DNA from 3 places in the Janthinobacterium tructae genome. Region 3 is predicted to be linked to each of the others. Evidence: predicted binding sites of a transcription regulator. Region 3 holds the regulator's gene; each other region holds the start of a gene.
What was found. Region 3 encodes sigma-54, which starts transcription at its own class of promoters, with help from an activator protein. Its sites were predicted from a motif close to TGGCANGNAANCTGCTTT; they were not measured.
Positions count from the first base shown of each region.

Region 1: cydP (cytochrome oxidase putative small subunit CydP) is a predicted target of sigma-54. The motif match lies at 3,828-3,845, and genes of this name have one in related genera.
Region 2: FJQ89_RS21565 (beta-propeller fold lactonase family protein) is a predicted target of sigma-54. The motif match lies at 5,333-5,350, and genes of this name have one in related genera.

Region 1 covers NZ_CP041185.1:1,012,476-1,020,513, forward strand. Annotated here, with positions in the region: gene FJQ89_RS04415 (bifunctional protein tyrosine phosphatase family protein/NAD(P)/FAD-dependent oxidoreductase) at 1-266, opposite strand, end outside; gene FJQ89_RS04420 (MBL fold metallo-hydrolase) at 297-1,175, opposite strand; gene FJQ89_RS04425 (sigma-54 interaction domain-containing protein) at 1,421-2,752, shown strand; gene FJQ89_RS04430 (DsrE family protein) at 3,045-3,458, shown strand; gene cydP (cytochrome oxidase putative small subunit CydP) at 3,855-4,031, shown strand; gene FJQ89_RS04435 (cytochrome ubiquinol oxidase subunit I) at 4,028-5,599, shown strand; gene cydB (cytochrome d ubiquinol oxidase subunit II) at 5,611-6,747, shown strand; gene cydX (cytochrome bd-I oxidase subunit CydX) at 6,817-6,957, shown strand; gene FJQ89_RS04450 (cyd operon YbgE family protein) at 7,038-7,271, shown strand; gene FJQ89_RS04455 (group II truncated hemoglobin) at 7,286-7,717, shown strand; gene FJQ89_RS04460 (peroxiredoxin) at 7,831-8,038, shown strand, end outside.
Region 2 covers NZ_CP041185.1:4,908,355-4,916,392, reverse strand. Annotated here, with positions in the region: gene FJQ89_RS21580 (methanol/ethanol family PQQ-dependent dehydrogenase) at 214-1,950, opposite strand; gene FJQ89_RS21575 (DUF779 domain-containing protein) at 2,000-2,389, opposite strand; gene adh (aldehyde dehydrogenase) at 2,444-3,964, opposite strand; gene FJQ89_RS21565 (beta-propeller fold lactonase family protein) at 4,313-5,269, opposite strand; gene FJQ89_RS21560 (TonB-dependent receptor family protein) at 5,473-7,611, shown strand; gene FJQ89_RS21555 (substrate-binding periplasmic protein) at 7,732-8,038, opposite strand, start outside.
Region 3 covers NZ_CP041185.1:4,707,526-4,715,563, forward strand. Annotated here, with positions in the region: gene FJQ89_RS20645 (KdsC family phosphatase) at 1-288, shown strand, start outside; gene lptC (LPS export ABC transporter periplasmic protein LptC) at 334-945, shown strand; gene lptA (lipopolysaccharide transport periplasmic protein LptA) at 971-1,534, shown strand; gene lptB (LPS export ABC transporter ATP-binding protein) at 1,534-2,289, shown strand; gene FJQ89_RS20665 (RNA polymerase factor sigma-54) at 2,294-3,772, shown strand; gene hpf (ribosome hibernation-promoting factor, HPF/YfiA family) at 3,842-4,204, shown strand; gene FJQ89_RS20675 (enoyl-CoA hydratase/isomerase family protein) at 4,339-5,424, shown strand; gene rapZ (RNase adapter RapZ) at 5,425-6,288, opposite strand; gene hprK (HPr(Ser) kinase/phosphatase) at 6,437-7,372, opposite strand; gene FJQ89_RS20690 (PTS sugar transporter subunit IIA) at 7,409-7,891, opposite strand.

The DNA of each region.
Region 1 (8,038 bases), 2.6 Mb from region 3:
GGCTTGGGCAAACTGTCGAACAATTGCCCAAACGCGACACCTTGCTCATCGCTCACCTTGCCCGATTCGGCCGGCAGATAATGCGCTTCGATGCCGACGGCTTGCGCCGCATGGGCAATCTCGGCAAAGAGCGGTTGATCGGCGCCTTCGCCGTCGGGACGATTGCAGATGATGGCGCGATAGCCTGCCCGCTTTAATTCTATGAGTTCGGCTGCGGTGATCTGCGGTGCGACCGCCAGTCCCGGCACGAGTGGGCGAATATCCATGTTGTCTCCGTGTATTTTTTATAGGATGGTTCAGGCTGCGTTGAGCGGAATTTTCAGATAACGCACGCCGTTGTCTTCCGGTTCGGGCAAGTGGCCGGCGCGCATGTTCACCTGCACCGCCGGCAGGATCAGCGTCGGCATGTCAAGTGTCGCGTCACGCTTTTTGCGCATCGCCACGAAACCGGCTTCGCTAATGCCGTTGCGCACGTGAATGTTGTGGGCGCGCTCGTCGGCAACGCTGCTGACGAATTGCACTTCGCGCCCGCCGGGCAGGTAGTCGTGACACATATACAGCAAGGTGTCAGACGGCAAGCTCAGTACCTTGTTAATCGAGTGAAACAGCGTGTGCGCATCGCCACCGGGGAAATCGCAGCGCGCGGTGCCGTAGTCGGGCATGAAGAGGGTATCGCCGACAAACGCCATTGCGTCATCGCCTACGACATAGGTCATGCAGGCCGGCGTATGGCCTGGCGTGTGCAGCGTGCGGCATGCCAGGGAGCCGATCGCAAACGTTTCATCGTCCGCGAACAAGTGATCGAACTGGCTGCCATCGCGCGCCATGTCGGCACCGGCATTGAACAGTTTGCCGAACACTTGCTGCACCGTCGTGATGTGCATGCCGATGCCAATCTGGCCGCCGAGTTGTTCCTTCAGATAAGGTGCCGCCGTCAGATGATCGGCATGAACATGGGTTTCCAATATCCATTGCACGTTGGCGCCAAGTTCACGCACGCGCGCGATCAATTTATCCGCCGAGCGGGTGGCTGTGTGACCCGACTTCGGGTCGTAGTCGAGCACGCTGTCGATCAATGCGCATTGCCCTGTTGTCGTATCGAGCACCAAATAACTGACGGTATTGGTGGCGGGGTCGAAAAAGCCTTCGACCTGTGCGTGTACGGTGTTTGCCATGATGATGGGTCTCCTGTGGAAGCTGGCCTGTTGCGACAGGCATGCCGGTATATTGCAATAATCATGCCAATCAATTTATTTTCATGAATTTTTATAAGCAATTGATTTGATGCATATTTTTATCACGTCGTTGCGCTAACGCCGCGCTATGCGCTGACATTGGCAGCTAAATGACACTCAGGTGGCAGTATTTCTGGTGTCGATGGCAGTCCTGTGGCAAGGTGACTGTCTTGCCAGGAGAGACCATGCCCATCACAACGCCTATCGTCATCGCTTTGGAGCCACATTCGCCGCAAGTCCAGGCGCTGGTTTCCTTCCTCGAACACGAGCCAGATCCAATGATTGTGCTCGATCCTGAATACAACATCCTGGCAGCCAATACCGCCTATCAGCGCCAGTTCGCCAGCGTCGACAAGCCGTACATCGGCCACAAGTGTTACCGCGTCTCGCATCACTACGATGTCCCGTGCGACCAGGCTGGCGAACATTGTCCGATGAAAAAGGCCCTGGAACTGCGCGGACCGGACCGGGTCTTGCACATCCACCACACGCCGCGCGGCCCCGAGCATGTCGAAGTCGAATTGCGTCCCATCCTCGATGAGCGCGGCGTGATCGTCGCCTACGTCGAGCGGCTCACCGTGGTGCGCAGCGCGTCGGCGCGCCCCAGCGGAGATGGCCTGGTCGGTCGCTCGCCAGCATTCAATCTGGCATTGTCGGCGTTGCAGCGGGTCGCCCCGTCGATGTTGCCGGCGCTGCTGCTGGGAGAATCCGGCACCGGCAAGGAATTGTTTGCCCGCGCCGTGCACGAGGGCAGTGCGCGTGCCAGTGGACCGTTCGTTGTCGTCGATTGCTCTGGTTTGACCGAAACGCTTTTTGAAAGCGAACTGTTTGGCCATGAAAAAGGCGCGTTCACCGGCGCTACCGCGCGCAAGCCGGGCCTGGTTGAAACGGCACAGGGCGGCACGTTGTTCCTGGATGAGATCGGCGATGTGCCGCTGGCCATGCAGGTGAAATTGTTGCGTTTGATCGAGTCTGGCACCTATCGGCGCGTCGGCAGCATCGAGACGCAGCATGCCAATTTTCGACTGGTGGCGGCGACCCACAAGTCGCTGGAAAAAATGATGGCGGAAGGCGCCTTTCGCACCGACTTGTATTACCGTATCAGCGCCTTCCCGATTCACTTGCCGGCGCTACGCGAGCGCAGCGATGACATCGCGCTCCTGGTTCATTCGTTCTTGCAGCATAGTATCTCCGGCCAGCGCCGCCTGACAATTGAACCACAAGCGCTGCTGCAACTACAGTTGCGCGCATGGCCGGGCAATATCCGCGAATTGCGCAATGTACTCGAGCGCGCGCGCCTGTTTGCCGACGATGGCGTGATCCGCTGCGAACATTTGCCATCCGCGTTGGGGCCGTCTACGCCACTACCGGCGCTGCCGATCGACACCATTCCGATCGGCGCCTCGTTGACGGAGGCTATCGCCACCTTCACCGGCACCCGCAGCGAACTGGCGACGAAACTCGGCATCAGCGAACGCACGCTATACCGGCGCCTGAAGAAGCTAGGTCTGGCTTGACAGCGCCGGAGGACTGCCAGTGGCGGTCAGCTTTTGGCAGCAAGTTCTGCCAGAATTGACTGCCATGCGGTTTCTGCAAGGCAGAATAGCTGCGGGGGATATTACAAGTCATTGATTGCATGATGGAATATTTATTCACAGCGGATATGGCGCGCATATTGCTATGTATGAAATTACGGGGCGTCCGTTGCGCGCCAGTCAGCGTGTGATGTTTTGTCATTCGCGCTGCTGGGCAAACAGGCATCTTTCCTTTGGCTGGTCTGCTATGCAGGTAATTTTTACAGGAGTTCGCATGAAAAAACCGATGTTGGTGGGTGCTGGTTTGTTGGCGGTATCGTTGTCTGGTCAAGCTGCCGAATTATTTTTGACGATCAATAGCGGCAGTCCCATGACGCAAGCTGCCGGCTTGGTACTGGCCAGTCAGGCGATCGAGCAAAAAGCCACGGTACGCGTGCTGTTATGTGATGCCGGCGGCGACATTGCTGTCATCGGTAAGGTCATGCCAAGCCTGAAGCCCCGCAATGTGACGCCCCAGCAAATGCTGCAGGGCTTGATCAAGAGCGGCGCCAAGGTCGAGGTCTGCGCATTGTACTTGCCAAATGCCGGGCGCCAGGCTAGTGACTTGCTGGACGGTGTGACAGCGGCCATACCTGCCGACGTGATTGCCTATTTGCTCAGGTCCGAGGTGAAAACGCTGGCGTTCTGACTACCTGGTCAAACAGTTTCAGGGAATGCATTCGCAATCCCGATGAAAAGCTTCCCTCCGAGGAAGCTTTTTTACATAAAAGCACTGTGTTCATGCCCGAGGCGCATCGGTACCGATTAGCCATGTGAAATTACCCTCGCTGGCAAGGGGGGGCGCGCTTTTGCCATTTACGGCGACATGGCAATGCAGTTGCCAGCCAGAAAAAACAGCAACCGCCGGTTTCACACCGTCGCGCAATCATGACAGCGTCTGTCAGTCATGGCAGTGACTGACAGTGTGACGGTAAATTGCGCTGCCATATTTCAGCACTGTTTTCAATAAAAATGTTCAAGTCCTTGTTTTTAATTGATTAATTAAAAAAAATTTCATTGGCATGAAACCTGCTCTAAAGATGTTATGCCCCCTGTCGACCAACGCCTCCTGCGCCAGTTAATCATCGCTGTGCTGATCAAGATCATTGTCTTGACTGCACTGTGGTGGTCATTCGTGCGCGACGCCCGCGTCAGCGTCGATGGAGATGGCGTCTCAGACCGGATCAGTGGCATAACATCTTCTCAAGGAGCAAGAAAGTGATTTCAGAACAATTGGTGGACTTGTCGAGGCTACAATTTGCCGCCACGGCGATGTACCACTTTCTTTTCGTGCCGCTCACCGTTGGTATGGTGTGGTTGCTGGTGATAATGGAAAGCGTCTACGTGATGACCGGCAAGGTGATCTGGAAAGACATGACGCGCTTCTGGGGTAAGTTGTTCGGGATCAATTTTGCGCTCGGCGTCACCACCGGCATCACGCTCGAATTCCAGTTCGGCACCAACTGGGCGTATTACTCGCATTATGTCGGCGACATCTTCGGCGCGCCGCTGGCGATCGAAGGCATGATGGCGTTCTTCCTCGAGTCGACGATGATCGGCCTGTTCTTCTTCGGCTGGAACCGCCTGAGCCGGCCGCAGCATCTGCTGGTGACGCTGCTGATGGCGATCGGCACCAACTTGTCGGCGTTGTGGATATTGATTGCGAATGGCTGGATGCAAAATCCGGTCGGCTCCGAATTCAGTTACCTGACGATGCGCATGGAAATGGTCGATTTCTGGGCCGTGGTGTTCAATCCGGTGGCGCAGGCCAAGTTTGTGCATACGGTATCGGCCGGCTATGTCACCGGCGCGATGTTCGTGCTGTCGATTTCGAGCTGGTACTTGCTCAAGGGCCGCAATATCGAATTCGCCAAGCGCAGCTTCCGCGTGGCGGCCGCGTTCGGCCTGGCGTCGGTGCTGAGCGTGATCGTTCTCGGCGACGAGTCCGGCTACACCGTGGGCGAAGCCCAGCAAACGAAGATGGCGGCGATCGAAGCGATGTGGGAAACCAAGCCAGCGCCCGCCAGCCTGACCCTGGTGGCCAGCATCAATGAAGCTGAATCGAAGAACAATTGGGAAATCGAGGTGCCGTGGGTCATGGGATTGATCGGCACCCGCTCGGTGAGCAAGCAAATCCCCGGCATCCACGACATCAAGAGCAAGAACCGCGAGCGCATCATCAACGGCATGCTGGCCGTGACGGCGTTGGAAACGCTGCGCAAGCATCGCCTTGACACCGTCGCGCTGCAGGTGTTCGAGCGGCATAAGGCAGATCTCGGTTTTGGCCTGTTGCTAAAAAAATATGTCGTCGATGTCAATCAGGCCACCCCGGAAATGATCGCGCGCGCCGTCAACGACACGATGCCACGCGTGACGCCGATGTTCTGGGCTTTCCGCATCATGGTGGGCCTGGGCGTGGCGATGCTGCTGCTGTTTGGCCTCGCGTTCTGGAGTACGCTGAAATCGACGTGTTCGAAAAAGCCGTGGCTACTGAAGTGGGCGTTGTGGATGCTGCCAGCACCGTGGATCGCCTGCGAACTGGGCTGGTTCGTCGCCGAATATGGCCGCCAGCCGTGGACTATTTATGGCGTGTTGCCAACCCACATGAGCGTCTCCACGCTCAGCGTCAATAACCTTTATGGCTCGCTGGCCGGCTTCATCGTGTTCTACACGGTGCTGCTGATCGTCGAGATGTTCTTGATGGTCAAGTTCGCGCGCCAGGGACCGGGCAGCCTCGGCACCGGCCGCTATCAGCAAGATGTTGCTCGTCATTCGCCCATACAGGCATAAGGAGAACCAAGATGCTCGATTATTCCACTCTTAAAATCATCTGGTGGCTGCTGGTGGGCGTGCTGTTGATCGGCTTTGCGATCATGGATGGGCACGATATGGGCGTGGGCACGCTGCTGCCATTCGTCGGCAGGAGCGACATCGAACGGCGCGTCGTCATCAACACGGTCGGCCCGCACTGGGATGGCAACCAGGTCTGGTTCATCACCGCCGGCGGCGCCTTGTTTGCTGCCTGGCCGATCGTGTATGCGACCGCGTTCAGCGGCTTTTATTGGGCCATGATGCTGGTGCTGTGGGCGCTGTTTTTCCGCCCGGTCGGCTTCGATTACCGTAGCAAGATCCACAATGCTGCATGGCGCAGCACATGGGACTGGGGTTTGTTCATCGGTGGCGTGGTGCCGCCCCTGGTGTTCGGCATCGCGTTCGGCAACCTGCTGCAAGGCGTGCCATTCCACTTCGATGACTATCTGGTGTCGACCTACACAGGCAGTTTCTGGCAGCTACTGAACCCGTTCGCGTTGTTGGTCGGCGTCGTCAGCAGCGCGATGATCACGCTGCAAGGCGGCACCTATCTGGCGCACCGCACAGAAGGCGTGCTCCAGCGTCGCGCGATCCAGGGTGCCATCGGCGCAGCCATCTTGCTGACGGTCACTTTCATCGCAGCCGGCTTCTGGCTGCAACACATTGAAGGCTTCCGGATCACATCGGTGATCGATATGGGAGCGCTGCCTGATCCGCTGGGCAAGACGGTCGTGCGCGAAGCTGGCGCGTGGATGGGCAATTATGCCAAGCAACCGCTGTTGTGGCTGCTACCTGCGCTGGGTATCGCGGGCGCGCTGCTGGCAGCAAGCTTGTTGCTGGCACGTTGGACATTGACTGCATTTGTTGCGTCCTCGCTGGCGGTAGTCGGCGTGATCGGCACGGCCGGGGCGTCGATGTTTCCGTTCATTATGCCATCGTCATCGATGCCAGATGCCAGCCTGACGCTGTGGGACAGCGTTTCCAGCCATCTGAGCCTGGCCATCATGCTGTGGGCCACATTGATCCTCCTGCCGTTGATCGTGATGTACACATCGTGGACTTATCGCGTGATGCGCGGCAAGGTCACTGTAGCGCACATCGAGGCCAATGAACATTCGGCGTATTGAAGCGTTCAGCCGTTGACAGATTCGGCTCATGACCTGGTTTGACTTGTTAATCAATTAAGGAAACACATTATGTGGTATTTCGCCTGGATGCTGGGAGTCGGCTTTGCGCTGCTGCTGGCCATCATGAATGCAATGTGGGGAGAAAACGAAGCCGCGCGCGCGCAGCAAGATGATGAAGAAAGTGGCGAACGCCACGAAAGCCTGCCATGAGCGTTACGAAAACCATCAAAACCACGAATGCCACGCAAGTATCGGCGGCGCCATCGCACATCCATGTGCCCAGCCTGACAATGGCAATTGTCATCATGCTGGTGGCGACCGTGTATCCACCTTTGATGGTGGATACCACAGGCAAGGCTGACCATGGGTTGATGACGGCGCTGTTTTTTGCGATGAGCGCTGGCTTCGTGCGCGGCGTCGGCTTTGTGCCGCAGGCGCTGGCCTGGCGGTGCCTATTTTCAAGCTGGGCCTGCATGGCGGCGCTAGCCGTGGCGCTGTGGATAAAATTTTTGAGTGGCAATTGATGAAAGGGAATGACATGAAAGAAGAGTCCGCTCTGGCGCCAGACAGCGTCTATCTGCGTTTGGGCGGCGAGCAAGCCATGCATACGCTGGTCGATCGTTTTTACGCGCTGATGGATGAGCTGCCCGAGGCTTGGTCGGTGCGCTGCCTGCACCCGGAGAGCCTGGCCGGCAGTGCCGATAGCCTGTTCAAGTTTCTCAGCGGCTGGTTCGGCGGGCCGCCGCTGTATATCAACGAGCGCGGCCATCCGCGCTTGCGGATGCGCCATGCACCGTATGCGATTGGCATTGCCCAGCGCGATGAATGGATGCTGTGCATGCGCCAGGCATTGGCCGAACAAGTGCGCGATCCGGTCCTGCATGCGACGGTATTGCGCGCCTTTGGCGACATGGCCGACCATATGGTCAATACCGATGGCCGCAGCGCATGTGCTGCGGCGAACGGCTGATGCGCCGGCAATATATTGGATTGGAGCAGCTTACGTAGGAATTGGCACGACCGCTGAACTGACCATTTGCATCACATCCTTTCTATATTCTTCAATTTCAGGAGTTCACCATCATGGATAACACTCAAGCAGCAAGCTTTCCACAACTCAACTCGCCGGCACCCGACTTCAATGTCAAAACTACGCATGGCGACCGTACATTGGCGCACTACCAGGGCAAGTGGCTGATTCTGTTTTCCCATCCTGCCGATTTCACGCCGGTCTGCACCACCGAATTTATCGGTTTTGCCAAGGCAGCGCCACAATTTACCGAAATGGGTT
Region 2 (8,038 bases), 200 kb from region 3:
TGCCCAGCACTGCTCAGAGGGAGAAAGAGAAAAAGCGTCGTTAACGTGTGCAGCAGCGGATCAATTGCCACAGATAGTGTTCATTTTTTGACCGCAAGTATGCATAGCGGGCGTACAGGTAAACAAAAAACTGACGGCCTGGGCCGTCAGCAAAAAGAAAGCGCCCGGCGAACAGGGAGACACCCGTCCGAGTGGCCCGGGCGTTTCACCCCGTTACTTCGATGCCAGTTTGAAGACCCACACGGAGCCGCCCTGCTCCAGGAAGTTGACCTTCTTGGCCACTTCGCCACCCCACAGCGGCACCGCGCCACCCCAGCCAGATACGACGGCTACATATTGCGTATCGCCATCCTGCCAGGTGACGGGCGGCGCCACGACGCCGGAACCCGTCTGGAATTTCCACAGTTCCTTGCCCGTCTTCGCGTCGACGGCTTTCAGGAAGCCTTCCGGCGTGCCGTAGAACACCAGATTGCCGGCAGTGCTCATCACGCCGCCCCACAGCGGCGCGTTGTTCTTGATTTCCCAGACGATCTTGCCCGTCTTCGGATCGATGGCGCGCATGGCGCCGATGTAGTCGTCAAACAAGGGCTTGATGGTGAAGCCTGCACCGAGGAAGGCGCCACCCTTCTTGTAGCTGATCGGCTCGTTCCAGATATCCATGCCCCATTCGTTCGCCGGCACATAGAACAGCTTGGTTTGCGGCGAGTACGCCATCGGCATCTGGTTTTTTGCACCGAGGAAAGCAGGCGCGGCAAACACGGTCGTGCCTTTCTTGCCTTCTTCTCCCTTGGTCGGATCGCCTGGGCGGCCGGCGGCGATGTAGTTCGGCCGTCCCGTTTTCAGGTCGATGCTGCTGGCCCAGGTGATTTTCTTCACAAACGGAAAGGCGTTCTGCAGCTTGCCGTTGGTAGCATCGATGACATAGAAGAAACCGTTGCGGTCGGCCTTGCCGCCGTAGCGCTTGCCATCCATGTCGAAGGTGACGAACTCGTTGGCGCCATCGAAATCCCAGGCATCGTTGGGCGTGTTTTGATACGCCCATTTGATCTGGCCCGTCTTGACGTCCAGCGCCACGGTGGATGAGGAATACAGGTTGTCGCCGGGACGCAAATGGCTGTTCCATGGCGCCGGGTTGCCGGTGCCGAAATAGGCCAGCTTGGTTTGCGGATCGTAGGTGCCGCCCATCCAGGTGGACGCGCCGCCCGTTTTCCACAGGTCGCCCGGCCAGGTTTTGTTGACCGTGCCAGATACGCCGTTATCGCTCGCCTTGCCATCCTTGTCGTAGCGGTGGCCCATATGGCCCTCGACCGTAGGACGGCTCCACACGAGGTCACCCGTCATGGGGTTGCGCGCCTCGACCCGCCCCACGATACCGAATTCCCCGCCCGACACGCCCGTCAGCAGCAAGCCTTCGGCGATCAGCGGCGCGGCCGTCATCGAGTACCCTGCCGCATAGTCGTCGACCTTTTCCTTCCAGACGATCTTGCCCGTGTTCTGGTCCAGCGCCACCAGGTAGGCGTCGAGCGTGCCGAAAATCACCAGGTTGCCATACAGGGCGGCACCGCGGTTGACCACGTCGCAGCAGGGCATGATGCCGTCCGGCAAGCGATGCTCATATTTCCACAGCTTGGCGCCCGTTTTCAAGTCGACGGCAAAGATGCGCGAATACGATGCCGTGACGAACATCTTGCCGTTATGAATCAGCGGCTGCGATTCCTGGCCCCGCTGTTTTTCGCCGCCAAACGAGAACGACCAGGCCGGCACCAGCTTGGCCACGGTCTTGTCATTGATCTGCGTCAACGGCGAATAGCGCTGCCCCTGCGTGCCCATGCCAAACGACAGGACGCTGGCCGGATTCTTCGCCGTGTTGTCGAGCATGGCATTGGTGACATTGCCCACGTCGGCCGCCTGGACCAACGAGGCGACACTCAAACCGACGACGATCCCCATGATTTTTTTCTGCACAATCATCTCCCTCTGTTTTATTAGTATGTGTGTATCAGGTCTTGCGGTGCTCATGCGGCTGGGCATGCAATAGCGCGCACTCTTCATCGGTGAACAGGCGCGAGCGCGTCAGGAAGCGCTTGCCAGTGCCGTTGTCGAGTGAAAACATGCCGCCATTGCCATCGACCACATCGATAATCAACTGGGTATGCTCCCAGTACTCGAATTGCTCGAGTCCCATGTAAAACGGTGTGCCATTCAAGTTGCCGAGATAGATATCGGTATCGCTGACATCGAACTCGCCCAGCGCATAACACATGGGCGCACTCCCGTCGCAGCAGCCGCCCGACTGGAAAAACATCAGCGGGCCGTGACGCTGGCGTAACTTGTCCATCATTTCCAGCGCCGCATCGGTGGCGACCACCCGGGCAATTGCTGCACTCATGGCATCCCTTTCTGCGCGCCGCCCCCGGCTAAGGGCGCGGCGCCTGTTGCCGGTTTAGAAGAAGCCCAGGGCTTTCGGGCTATAGCTCACCAGCAAGTTCTTCGTTTGCTGGTAGTGGTCGAGCATCATCTTGTGGTTTTCGCGGCCGATACCCGACTGCTTGTAGCCGCCGAACGCGGCGTGGGCTGGATACAGGTGATAGCAATTGGTCCACACGCGGCCCGCCTGGATGGCGCGTCCCATGCGGAAGGCGCGCGAACCGTCACGCGTCCACAAGCCGGCACCCAGGCCGTACAAGGTATCGTTGGCAATCGCCAGCGCTTCGGCCTCATCCTTGAAGGTGGTCACGGACACGACTGGTCCAAAGATCTCTTCCTGGAAGATGCGCATCTTGTTGTTGCCCTTGAACACCGTCGGACGCACGTAGTAGCCGCCCTCCAGATCGCCTGCCTGCGTATGGCGCTCACCACCGGCCAGCACTTCGGCGCCTTCCTGGCGGCCGATGTCGAGGTAGGACAGGATTTTCTCCAGCTGCTCCTGCGACGCCTGGGCGCCGATCATGGTGGACGAGTCGAGCGGGTTGCCCTGCTTGATGGCGGCCACGCGCTTCAAGGCCCGTTCGATGAATTTCTCGTAGATCGATTCCTGGATCAGCACGCGCGATGGGCAGGTGCACACCTCGCCTTGATTCAGCGCAAACATGGTGAAGCCTTCCAGGCACTTATCGAAATAATCATCATCGGCATCCATCACATCTTCAAAGAAGATGTTCGGCGACTTGCCGCCCAGCTCCAGTGTGACGGGAATCAGGTTTTGCGCGGCATAGCCCATGATCAAGCGGCCCGTGCCCGTTTCACCCGTAAAGGCGATCTTGGCGATGCGCTTGCTCGACGCCAGCGGCTTGCCCGCTTCCAGGCCAAAACCGTTGATGATGTTCAACACGCCCGGTGGCAGCAAGTCGCCGATCAGTTCGATCAACACCATGATGGAGGCGGGGGTTTGCTCGGCCGGTTTGAGGACCACGCAATTGCCGGCGGCCAGGGCTGGCGCCAGTTTCCACACGGCCATCAGAATCGGGAAATTCCACGGGATGATCTGGCCCACGACACCCAGCGGCTCATGGTAGTGATAGGCATAGGTTTCCGCGTCGATTTGCGCGACGGAACCTTCCTGCGCGCGGATGCAGCCGGCGAAGTAACGGAAATGGTCGATGGCCAGCGGAATGTCGGCATTCATCGTTTCACGGATCGGCTTGCCGTTATCGATGGTTTCCGCCGTGGCGATCAGGCTCAGGTTTTGTTCGATGCGGTCGGCGATGCGGTTCAGGATATTGGCGCGCTCGGCGGGTGAAGTCTTGCCCCAGGCATCCTTGGCGGCATGCGCGGCGTCCAGCGCCAGCTCGACATCTTCCGCCGTGGAACGGGCGATTTCGCAAAACGGCAAGCCCGTGATGGGTGTGATGTTAGGAAAGTATTCACCTTTTACTGGTGCAACGAACTGGCCGCCAATGTAATTGTCATAACGTTGTTTGAAGGGATTGGCTACGCCCAGTTTGCTGATGTCTGCGAGATTCATGTCGTCCTCTATCGGGTTAATTAGAATGGAATTACTTAATTAAAATCAAACGTCCTGGTACAGATGGGGTGAGTACACGGAGTCTTCCGCAAATGCCGTGCCAGCTCACCATCCCACTACAAACTTAGCCGCTTTTCCCCCTGTTACAAGGGCGTGGCGTCAATACCGGCGCGCTTTTCAGCGCATGCCCCGGGCTTGAGCCGTGGGCGTGGCTGTGTTGGCGTTTTGAACAGGCGGCGCGGCCCCTGTTCCAATCCGTGCCAGCCTCGCCACCACCCCGCATCGCGCTCCCTGCGCCGCTGCACAATGGAACAGGTGTACCAGACTGGAACACCTGCGCCTGTACCACTACCGTATCACCACGCCCCATGGCAATTCGCCCACGGCAATATCGGCCACTTTGCGCGCGCTGGCAGTATCGATGACGGACACGCTGTTCGAGCGGCCATTGGCCACGTACAGCTTGCTGCCATCGGGCGTGATGGCCATATTCCACGGACGTTTGCCGACGGGAATGGTGGCCGTCACCTTGTTGCTGGCCGTATCGATCACCATCACCGTGCCGTCCGTGCCGTTCGAGACATACACCTGCTTGCCGCTGGGATGGACGGCGATGCCGTTGGCATTCTTGCCCGCTGGAATGGTGGCGACGGCCTTGCGCGCAGCCATGTCGATCACATACACGGCGTTGACCAGTTCGCACGCCACATAGGCGTGGCCCGAGTCCGGACTGAATCCAATGCCGCGCGGACGCAAGCCCACGGCGATGGACGCCACCTGGCGGCGTTGCGTCACATCAATGACATCGACTTGCTCGGCCTCTTCCGCACTGACCAGCAGCCAGCGCCCGTCCGGGCTAAACACGGCATGTTCCGGATTGCGTCCCTGCACCTTGATATCGGCGAGCAAGACGCCCGTCTGACCATCGAGCAAGCTCACGCTGTTGTTTTCCTCGACGGCCACGGCCACGTAACGACCGTCCTGCGAAGCGCTGACGCCTTCGGGCGACTTGCCCAGCGCCACCGTGCGCACGGGCGTGCCGCTCGCGTTATCGATCAGCAACAAGGCGCTGCTGGCGGCATCGGTGACAAACAATTGCCGCCCGGTCGGGTCGGCGGCGATGCCGCGCGGCCGCTTGCCTGCCGCGATCTGGTGCACCACCTGGTCGGTCGCCGTGTCGATCACGCTCAAGGTGCCCGATTTTTCATTGGGGACATAGGCAAAAGGAGCGGCCTGGAGGGCGCTGCTGGCAAGCGCAGGCAGCAGCCAGCAGACCTGTCGCAAGCGTGAGAAGAAGTTGGGCATAATCACCTTTTCAATGGAAAACACAGGAAAAGCGCGCGGCATCGGCGCCTCTGAACATTGCTGCATGCAAACGCCGTGCCACTGACGCGCGTATAATTTCAGCCCACCAATGGAGACATGGCAGGCATATTGCTTGATACAACTATGCAGACCTGCGCCGCTCACGCGCTCAAGCAGGCTTTTATTCACATTGGAGAACCCGCATGCAGCATCGTTTCCGCTTGAACACCATTGCCAGCCTGTTTGTCGCCGGCAGCGCCACCCTCGCCCCCCACGTTTTCGCCGCCGAGGCAGCTGACCTGGCCAACGGGCAACTCATGGATACGGTGGTCATCAGCGGCAGCCGCATCGCCCACCCCAGCCAGGAAGTGCCGGCCTCGCTCGACGTGGTCGACAGCGCCCGCATTCAGGATGGCCAAATCCGCGTCAATGCATCGGAAGCGCTGGCCGCAGTGCCGGGCCTGGTTGTGCAGAACCGCCAGAACTACGCGCAAGACTTGCAGATCTCGTCGCGCGGCTTTGGCGCCCGCTCGGCCTTCGGCGTGCGCGGCGTCAAACTGATCAGCGATGGCATTCCTGCCAGCATGCCCGATGGCCAGGGCCAGGCCGCTACCTTCAACCTCGATACGGCCGAGCGCATCGAAGTGCTGCGCGGACCGTTTTCTGCCATCTATGGCAACCATTCTGGCGGCGTGATCCAGCTGTTTTCCAAGGATGGGCAGAATCCCCCGTCCGTCGAACTAAATGTAACGGGCGGCAGTTTCGGCACCAGCAAGGTGGACCTGACGGCGCAAGGCCAGGCAGGCGGCATCGGCTACGTGCTCGACGGTTCGCGCTTCCGCACGGATGGCTTCCGCGACCACAGCGCCGCCACGCGCGAACAGGCGTTCGGCAAGATCACCGTCAAGCCCAATGCGGACAGCAAGCTGACCATCGTCGCCAACAGCCTGCACCAGGGCAACACGCAAGATCCGCTGGGCGCCACCTGGGCCACGTTTGCCCGCGACCCGCGCGCCGGCGAAATCGATACGACGGATACACAGAGCCCGAAACGCACCCTGGCCGAGCGCTACAACACGCGCAAGAGTATCGACCACCAGCAGATCGGCGCCACCTATGAACAAGCGTTTGGCGACGACCGCCTGCATGTGATGGTGTATGGCGGCAACCGCGATGTCATCCAGTACCAGGCTTTCACCAAAGGCTTCCAGGCACCGGCCAGCCATTCGGGCGGTGTGGTCGACTTCCAGCGCCAGTTCTATGGCATCGATACCAACTGGCTGCACGTAAATCAATTGGCTGACGGCAAGCTGAGCACCACCATCGGCATCGATTACGGCCGCTCCAGCGATGACCGCACCGGCTATGAGAATTACATTGGCAATAGCTTTGGCGTAAAAGGCAAGCTGCGCCGCGACGAGCAGGATGTCGTCTCCAGCCTCGATCCGTATCTCCAGATGGAATGGCAAAGCGGGCCATGGCTGCTCAGCGCTGGTGTGCGCTACAGCAAGATGAAAGTGGAAGTTAACGACCATTTCCTCAGCAATGGCAACGACAGCGGCAGCCTGGAATTCAGCCACACGACTCCGGTGCTGGGCCTGCTGTATAAACTGACGCCGAACGTCAACGTGTACGCCAGCGCCGCGCGCGGCTTCGAAGCACCCACCTTGAACGAACTGTTTTACTCGGGCACGGGCGGCGGCTTCAATTACCAGCTGAAACCGGCCACCAGCACCAACCTGGAGGCGGGTGTCAAGGCCAGGATCGGCAACAACACGCATGTGAACGCGGCTGTGTTCCAGATCAAGACCAACGACGAGCTGGTGGTCGACAGTTCCAGCGGAGGGCGCACCAGCTACCGCAATGCGGGCAAGACCTTGCGCCAGGGCATGGAAGTGTCCCTGGACTCCAGCCTGCCGTATGGTTTCACGACAAAAGTGGCGCTGACCAGCCTGCACGCCGTATATGACCAGGCCTTTGGCAATGTGCGCGAAGGCAGCCGCTTGCCGGGCGCGCCCAGCGCCAACCTGTTTGCGGAACTGGCCTGGAAAGACACGCTCGACCGCTTCGGCGCGGCGCTGGAAAGCGTGGCCAGCAATCAGGTGTACGCGGAAGACAGCAATATCGAAAAACCGGCGCCCGGCTACACGGTGTTCAATGCCAGGGTCAATGCCAAGCAAAACGTGGGGAATTGGCGCTTCAAGGAGTTTGCCCGCCTGAACAATCTTTTCGACAAGACCTACGTGGGCTCCGTCATCGTCGGCGACAGCAACAAGCGCTACTATGAAGCGGCGCCGGGACGCAATTGGTTGTTAGGCGCTAGCGCGCAATACTCGTTTTAAGAACACCTGAGAAAAAGTCCATGGCGGCGTTGCATTGCCCTGAACATTTTTCAGGCGTTCTCATGAAAAAGCCCGCGCCTCTTCCGAAGCGCGGGCTTTATTGTCATTCAACATGGCCTATTACGGCCGCGCTTCCTTCACCCCATATTTCTCAAAGATGGCTTTCAATTCACCGCTGGCCGCCATCTCGTTCATGGCTGCCTGCAGCAACTTGCCCACGTCGAGCTGCTGGCGGCTGACGGCCAGGCCCACGGCCCAGCCGGCACGCGGCAGGCGGGCGAACGCCACTTCGCTCAAGGGAAAAGCGGGATCGCTTTTCAGCACCGACTCGATTTCCGAACGATTCGCCAGCACGGCGTCGAGCTTGCCTGCCTGCAATTGCTGCAAGGCTTCGGCGGCCGTGTCGAAGATGCGCACGTCGTCGCGG
Region 3 (8,038 bases):
GTGCACCAGGGCGGTCACGACAAGCTGACGCCGTTTCGCGAACTGCTGGCGCTGACGGGCTTGACGGAAGAGCAATGCGGCTATATCGGCGACGATGTCATCGATGCGCCCATCCTGCGCCGCGTGGGCTTTGCCGTCAGCGTGCCGGGCGGGCGTCCGGAAGCGCTGGACCTGGCGCACCATGTGACGCAGGCCGGCGGCGGCCGTGGCGCGGTGCGCGAGATCTGCGAATTCCTGCTGCGCGCTCAGGATAACTATGCGCGCGTCATGGCGCCATTCCTGGAGTGAGGCGCATCGCCTTGCCGCCAGTCAGATTTGAAAGAGTGAAATCCTATGCGTAAGCCAGGAGGCGCCCATCGCTGGCGCATGATTTTTACCGTGCTGGGGGCCGTCGTCTTTGCGCTGGGCAGCTTTTGGCTGCTGGAAGTGATGAACAAGAATGCCCAGGACATCACGGCCAGCAAGCATCTGGATGAGCCAGACTATTTCATCACCAATTTCAGCCTGGTGCGCATGGACTTGACGGGTAAACCCAGCTATATCGTATCGGGCACCAAGCTCACGCATTATCCGCTCGACGATTCATCCGATATCGACCAGCCTTTCGTGCGCAAGCTTACGCCTGGCATGCCGCCGATGAACATGAATGCGGAACTGGCGCATATCGACCAGGACAATACCCGGTTGCAACTGCACCGCAAGGTCGTGATCGACCGCGTGGCCAGTCCGAAGGCGCAGAACCTGACAGTCAAGACGGAAGCGCTGACGGTATTCCCGGATGAAGAAAGAATGGAAACGGACGTGCCTGTCGATATCCTGACGGGCGCCTCGCGCATCAATGGCATCGGCATGAAGGCCAATAACGCCACTGGCGTGGTGGAAGTGCAGAATGCGCTGCGCATGGTCCTCCCGCCGAAACCGCGCCCGGCTGCGGCGGCAAAATGACAGAATGAAACAAGGAAACCATACTATGAAGAATATCTTGCTGTTGACCGTATTTTCTCTGGCCATGATGGGCGTGGCGCATGCCGAGAAGGCCGATTCCGAGAAGGAAGCCGTCATCACGGCACGTAGCGGCCACGTCGATGACGTCAAGCAGGTACGCACGCTGACGGGCGACGTCGTGCTGGTGAAAGGGACTCTGACCATGAAGGCGGGCCGGGCCCTGATCACGGAAGACCCGCAAGGCTACCAGTTCATCACCTTCTGGGCCGATCCCGGCAAGCTGGCCACCTTCCGCCAGAAGCGCGATGGCGCGGGCGACCTGTGGGTGGAAGGCGAGGCGGAGCGCGTGGAATACGATAACAAGACGGAAGTGGTGAAACTGTTTTCCAAGGCCAAGCTGACGCGCCTGGAAGGCACGAAAGTGACCGACGTGGCCAACGGTGCCTTCATCTCGTATGACAGCCGCAAGGAAGTATTCAAAATGGAAAATTCCGACAGCGGCACCAGCACGCCCGATGGCGGCAGCGTGCGCATGGTGATCCAGCCGAAGCCCAAGGCGCCGGCCACGCCCGCACCAGGAAAGAACTAATGGACAATACACGTTGCGGCAGCACCCTGATCGTTCGCGGGCTGCAAAAAACCTATGGCAAGCGGCAAGTCGTGCATGATGTCTCGCTGCAAGTCGAATGCGGCGAAGTGGTGGGATTGCTGGGCCCGAACGGCGCCGGCAAGACCACCTCGTTCTACATGATCGTCGGCCTGGTGCCGTCGGACGGCGGCACCATCGATATCAGCGGCGTGGACATTTCCCGCCTGCCGATCCACCGCCGCGCGCAGATGGGCCTGTCGTATCTGCCGCAGGAAGCGTCCGTCTTCCGCAAGCTGACGGTGGAAGACAATATCCGCGCCGTGCTGGAAATCCAGACCGTCGAAGGCCGTCCCCTGAAGAAGGCCGAGATCGAGGAGCGCCTGGATAAATTGCTGGCCGACTTGCAAATTGAAAAGTTGCGCGAGAACCAGGCGCTGTCGCTGTCGGGCGGCGAGCGCCGCCGTGTGGAAATCGCCCGCGCGCTGGCGACCGACCCGCGTTTCGTGCTGCTCGACGAACCGTTCGCCGGTGTCGACCCGATCGCCGTGATCGAGATCCAGCGCATCGTGCGCTTCTTGAAGGAGCGCAATATCGGCGTGCTGATCACCGACCATAATGTGCGCGAGACGCTGGGTATCTGCGACCGTGCCTACATCATCAACCAGGGCTCGGTGCTGGCGTCGGGACGCCCCGACGACATCATCGCGAACGAGTCGGTACGCCGGGTCTACCTGGGCGAACACTTCCGCATGTGAGCCAATGAAACAATCATTGCAGCTGCGCACTTCGCAGCACCTGGCACTGACGCCGCAGTTGCAGCAATCGATACGCCTGTTGCAATTGTCTACCCTGGAATTGCACCAGGAACTAGAGCAACTGCTGACGGACAATCCCTTGCTCGAGCGCCTCGACGATCCGCTCGATCATTCGCTGCGCCTGCTGTCCGACGGGGCCCTGAGTTCCACGGCCGCGCCGGCCGAAGCGCCGCCCCAGCCGCCAGGCCAGGATGCGCCTGCGGCGCCGGCCGAAGCAGAAGCCTTTGATGGCGAGGCGGGCGACGGCCCGGCCGCCGCGGACGGCGGCGACAGCGACTGGAGCGAGGCGAGCCGGGGCAAGGCGCCCGACGACGAAGATTCCCGTCCGCAATTGGAAGCCCATCACTGCACCCTGCGCGAGCACCTGATGGAGCAGATGCGCGTGACGGTGCTCGAGTTGCGCGACCGCGCGCTGGTCGAGCTGATCATCGACGCGCTCGACGACAATGGCTACCTGGAAGAGTCACTCGACGACATCCTGGCGCGCCTGCCGGAAGAGCTGGAAATCGACGCCGACGAGATGCGCACGGCCTTGTCCCTGTTGCAAAGTTTCGATCCGCCCGGCGTGGGTGCGCGCAATGCATCCGAATGCCTGGCGCTGCAAATCAAGCGTTTGCCGCACGTCGCCATGGTGACGCGGCGCATGGCCCTCGTCATCGTGGAAAAGCACCTGGCCTGGTTTGCCCAGCGCGATTTCAACAAGCTGAAAAAAGCCCTCGATTGCGACGAGGAAGACTTGCGCGAAGCGCAGACGGTGATTCGCCAGTGCAATCCGCATCCGGGCGCCGTGTTCGCCTCGGACGTGTCCGATTACGTGGTGCCCGACGTCGTCGTCAAGCGCGCGCGCAATGGCTGGCAAGTCACCCTGAACAACGACGTCATGCCGCGCCTGCGCGTCAACGCCATGTACGCCAACTTGCTCAAGCAGGGCAAGGGCGAGGGCGCCATGGGCGCACAGTTGCAGGAAGCCAAGTGGCTGATCAAGAATATGCGCCAGCGCTTTGACACGATCCTGCGCGTGGCGCAAGCGATAGTAGAAAGACAAAAGAACTTTTTCTCGCATGGGGCCGTTGCCATGCGCCCCCTTGTGCTCCGTGAAATAGCTGATACACTGGGTTTACACGAGAGTACTATCTCGCGGGTAACAACTCAAAAGTACATGCTGACCCCGCACGGCATGTTCGAGTTGAAATATTTCTTTGGTAGCCACGTCGCCACCGAAGCGGGGGGCGAAGCATCATCGACGGCGATACGGGCATTGATCGTGCAACTGACAGGAGCAGAAGACCCTAAAAATCCTTTATCCGACAGTAAGATTGCGGACATGCTGGGGGAACAAGGCATGGTGATTGCGCGACGTACTGTTGCCAAATACCGGGAAGCGTTGAAAATTCCGCCAGTGAGCCTGCGTAAGTGTTTGTAAGTTTTTTTCGGTTCCTCTGCGGGCCGGATAGGATGGACCGCACGAACCCGATCATCTTTAGGAGTGTGTATGAATCTCACCATCAGCGGACATCATCTCGAAGTGACACCAGCCATCCGTGAATACGTACAAACGAAGCTGGAGCGCGTGAAACGTCATTTCGATCAAGTTATCGATATCGCCGTGATTCTGACCGTGGATAACCTCAAAGAGAAAGAAAAACGTCAAAAGGCCGAAGTCAACCTGCGTCTGAGTGGCAAAACTGTCTATGTGGAAAGCCTGGCGCATGACCTGTATGCCGCAATCGATATCCTGATCGACAAGCTGGACAGGCAAGTGATGAAATACAAAACCAAAGTGCAAGGGCACGGTAAAGAGGCGATCAAGCATCTGCCAGACAACTCCGAGGAAGACGCCGTCGTCGCCGTTTAAGGCCACCCGCTTCCAGCAGTTGTGATCAACTAAGGGCGCACATCTTGCGCCCTTTTTTGCGCCCGTACCTGTCGAACGCAATGTTCCCCATGCAGGCGCTAGAATGTTTGCACTTTCACTTCTTTCTGCCTGCCATGAGCGACTTCGTCCAGACCTCCATCCGCAACCGTACCGGGCACATCGTGCTCGACCGTCCGAAAGCCTTCAATTCCCTGTCGCTGGAGATGGTGCGCGCCCTGAGTGCCGTCTTGCTGGCCTGGCGCGACGATCCGCAGGTGGACGCCGTCGTGATCCGTTCCAGCAGCGAAAAAGCCCTGTGCGCCGGTGGCGACATCCGTTTCTTTTACGATGCGGGCCTGGCTACGCCGCAAGGCGGCAGTGCGTTGCTGGAAGATTTCTTTACGGAAGAATACGCCTTAAATCATGTGATTCATTTCTACCCGAAACCGTATATCGCCGTGATGGATGGCGTGGTCATGGGCGGCGGCATGGGCGTGGCGCAAGCCGGGCCCGGCAACCGCCTGCGCATCGTCACGGGCCGCACGCGCATGGCCATGCCGGAAGTCAATATCGGCTTGTTCCCGGACGTGGGCGGCAGTTATTTCCTGTCCCGCCTGGCCGGCCGGCTGGGCCTGTACCTGGGCTTGACGGGCTTGACGATCAACGCGGCCGATGCCCTGTACACGGGCCTGGCCGATGTCTACCTGCCCGAGGCGCAGATGGGGGCGCTGCTGGCCCTGTTCGACTCGACGCCGGGCGAGGCCTTGCCGGTGGCCATCAAGGCGCTGGCCGCGCCGTTTCAGGCCGAGGCGGGGGCTTCTCCTTTGGCCACCGCGCGCACGGCGCTGGACCGCCACTTCGGCGCCCCTTCCGTGGCTGCCATCATGGCCTCGCTGGCGCAGGACGACAGCGCGTTCGCGGGCAAGGCCCTGGCGGCCATGCGCCTGCGTTCTCCCTTGATGATGTCGGTGACCCTGGAATTACTGCAACGCGGTGCCCATCTGGGCGTGGCCGATTGCCTGCGCCTGGAGCGCAGCGTGGTGCGCCACAATTTCGCGCATGGCGAAGTGCTCGAAGGCGTGCGCGCGCTGGTGATCGACAAGGACAATGCGCCACGCTGGAACCCTGCCAGCCTGGACGAGGTCGATGCAGCCATGGTGGCGCGTTTCTTTGCGCCCGTCTGGCCGGCGTCAGCGCATCCGCTGCGCCACCTCGATTAATTAGCTGCGCTCGCGGTGGCGCAAGACCACGCGCTCGTTGGGGCCGAAGTATTGCGCCAGCCGTTCCGCCATGTACACGGAGCGGTGCTGGCCGCCCGTGCAACCGAGCGCCACCGTCAGGTAGCTGCGGTTGTCGGATTTGAATGACGGCAACCACTTCTCGATGAAGGCGCGGATGTCGGCCAGCAGCTCCAGCGCGCTCGGTTGCGCGTCGAGGAAGGCGATCACGGGCGCATCGCGTCCGTCGAGCGGACGCAGCGCCAGGTCGTAATAGGGATTCGGCAAGGCCCGCACATCGAAGACGAAATCGGCGTCCAGCGGCACGCCCAGTTTGAAGGCGAACGATTCGAAGAACAGGGTCAGCGGCGCGCGTTCGGAGGCGACGATATCCTTGATCCAGGCGCGCAATTTATTGGCGCTCAGTTCCGAGGTATCGATCACATGGCCCAGCTGTTCGATGGTCGACAGGCGCTCGCGTTCTTCCGAGATGCATTCGATCAGGGTGCGGCGGCTGGCGGGGTTCTGGTTCGGACGCAATTCGTGCGACAGCGGATGGCTGCGCCGCGTTTCCGAGAAGCGCGCCACCAGCGAATGCGTGGTGGCCGTGAGGAACATCACCTTGACGTCATGCCCCTGGTCGCGCAGCAGGGCCACATTGTGCGGCAGGCTGGCCAGCGACTCGGCGCTGCGCGCATCGACGGCGACGGCCAGTTGCGGTGTGCCTTCGTCGAGCAAGGTTTGCACCAGGCTGGGCAGCAAGGCCGGTGGCAGGTTGTCGACACAATAGTAGCCGGTATCTTCCAGCACATTGAGCGCGACGGATTTACCGGAGCCGGATATTCCGGTGATAAGGACGATATGCATACGCCGATCATACAATAAAGATTGGCACTGCGCTCCCGAGGCAATGATCTTTACAAATTATTGCAATTATTGTTCGAGCATTGCTTGTATTTAATTGTTGCCATTGGCGTCAATGTGGGGTCAGACCCGTCGGGTCGGACCCCGGTAATTAGTCACCACTCATTGCCAACCTCTGCCGCTCCATGAACTCCTGCAAGGTATCGATGCCGCGCAGCTGCAGAATCGTATTGCGCACGGCCGCTTCCAGCAGCACGGCGATGTTGCGGCCGGCGGCGACGGGGATGACGACCTTGCGCACGGGCAAGCCGAGCACGTCTTCCGTGGGGAACAGGAAGGGCAGGCGTTCGACTTCCTCTTCCAGCGCGTTGCGGCGCACCAGGTGCACGATCAGTTTCAAACGCATCTTGCGGCGCACGGCCGTTTCGCCAAAGATGGCCTTGATATCGAGCAAGCCCAGGCCCCGCACTTCCAGCAGGTTTTGCAGCAGGGGCGGGCAGCGGCCTTCGATCATGTTGGGCGCGATGCGCGAGAATTCCACGGCGTCATCGGCCACCAGGCCGTGGCTGCGCGAAATCAGTTCCAGGCCCAGCTCGCTCTTGCCCAGACCCGAATCGCCCGTGATCAGCACGCCCACGCCCAGCACGTCCATGAACACGCCATGCATGATGATGCGCTGCGCCAGCTTTTTGGACAGGTAGACGCGCAGGAAGTCGATCACTTGCGCGGCCGGCAGCGGGGTCGAGAACAGGGGAATGTTTTGCTCGTCGCAGATGGCGAGGATGTCGGGCGGCGTTTCCAGCCCTTGCGCGATGATCAGCGCGGGTGGGCCGCCGGCGATCAGTTCACCGATCACATGCGTGCGCGTGTTGACCTTCAGGCGCTGATAATAATTGATTTCCTGGTGACCGAAGACCTGGATGCGGCCCGGATGGATCAGGTTCAAGTGGCCCACCTGGTCGGCGGCCGACGAGACGTCGCCCGAGATCAGGCGCTCGCCGCCGGGAAAGCCGGCGAACCAGCCCAGTTGCAGACTTTCACGATTATCGTCGTACAGGCGTTGTATCGTCAGCGGCGTTTGCAACATGGCAGTCTTCTTCAGGAGTGGAGGAATACCTGAAGTTTAACCCGTCGCTTGCAGACTGGGTTGCCAATTGACGATGCGCGAATGCACGGATTTCGGTTCCGGATCCGTGGCCAGCGCCGTGCGGAAGGCATCGTCGGAAAACATTTCGGCGATTTCCGACAAAATTTCCAGATGTTGCTGGGTGACATGATCGGGAATCAGCAGGAAAAACAGCAGATTGACGGGCTTGCCATCGGGCGACTCGAACGGAATCGGCTCGGCCAGACGCACGAAGGCGCCCAGCGGGGCTTTCAGGGTCTTGCTGCCCTTGACCCTGCCATGCGGTACGGCCACGCCATGGCCCAGGCCTGTCGAGCCCAGGCGTTCGCGGGCAAACAGATTGTCCGAAACGGTAGAGCGGGCGATGCCGTAATTGTTTTCGAAGATCAGGCCGGCTTGCTCGAAGGCGCGCTTTTTACTGGACACTTCCAGGTCCAGCAGGACGTTTTCGAGGGATAGTATTTTGCTAAGATTAGTCATGACACTCAATGAAATGGTGCAATGCGCAGAGGGCTTGCGAGCCGAATTATAGGCCTGTTTCTGCGGCCTGTAACGCCAATTCTCAACAGTATACGCCCGCTGCGGGCACAGTGCGCGCTACAGCCCATGTCGCCATCATTTTAGCAA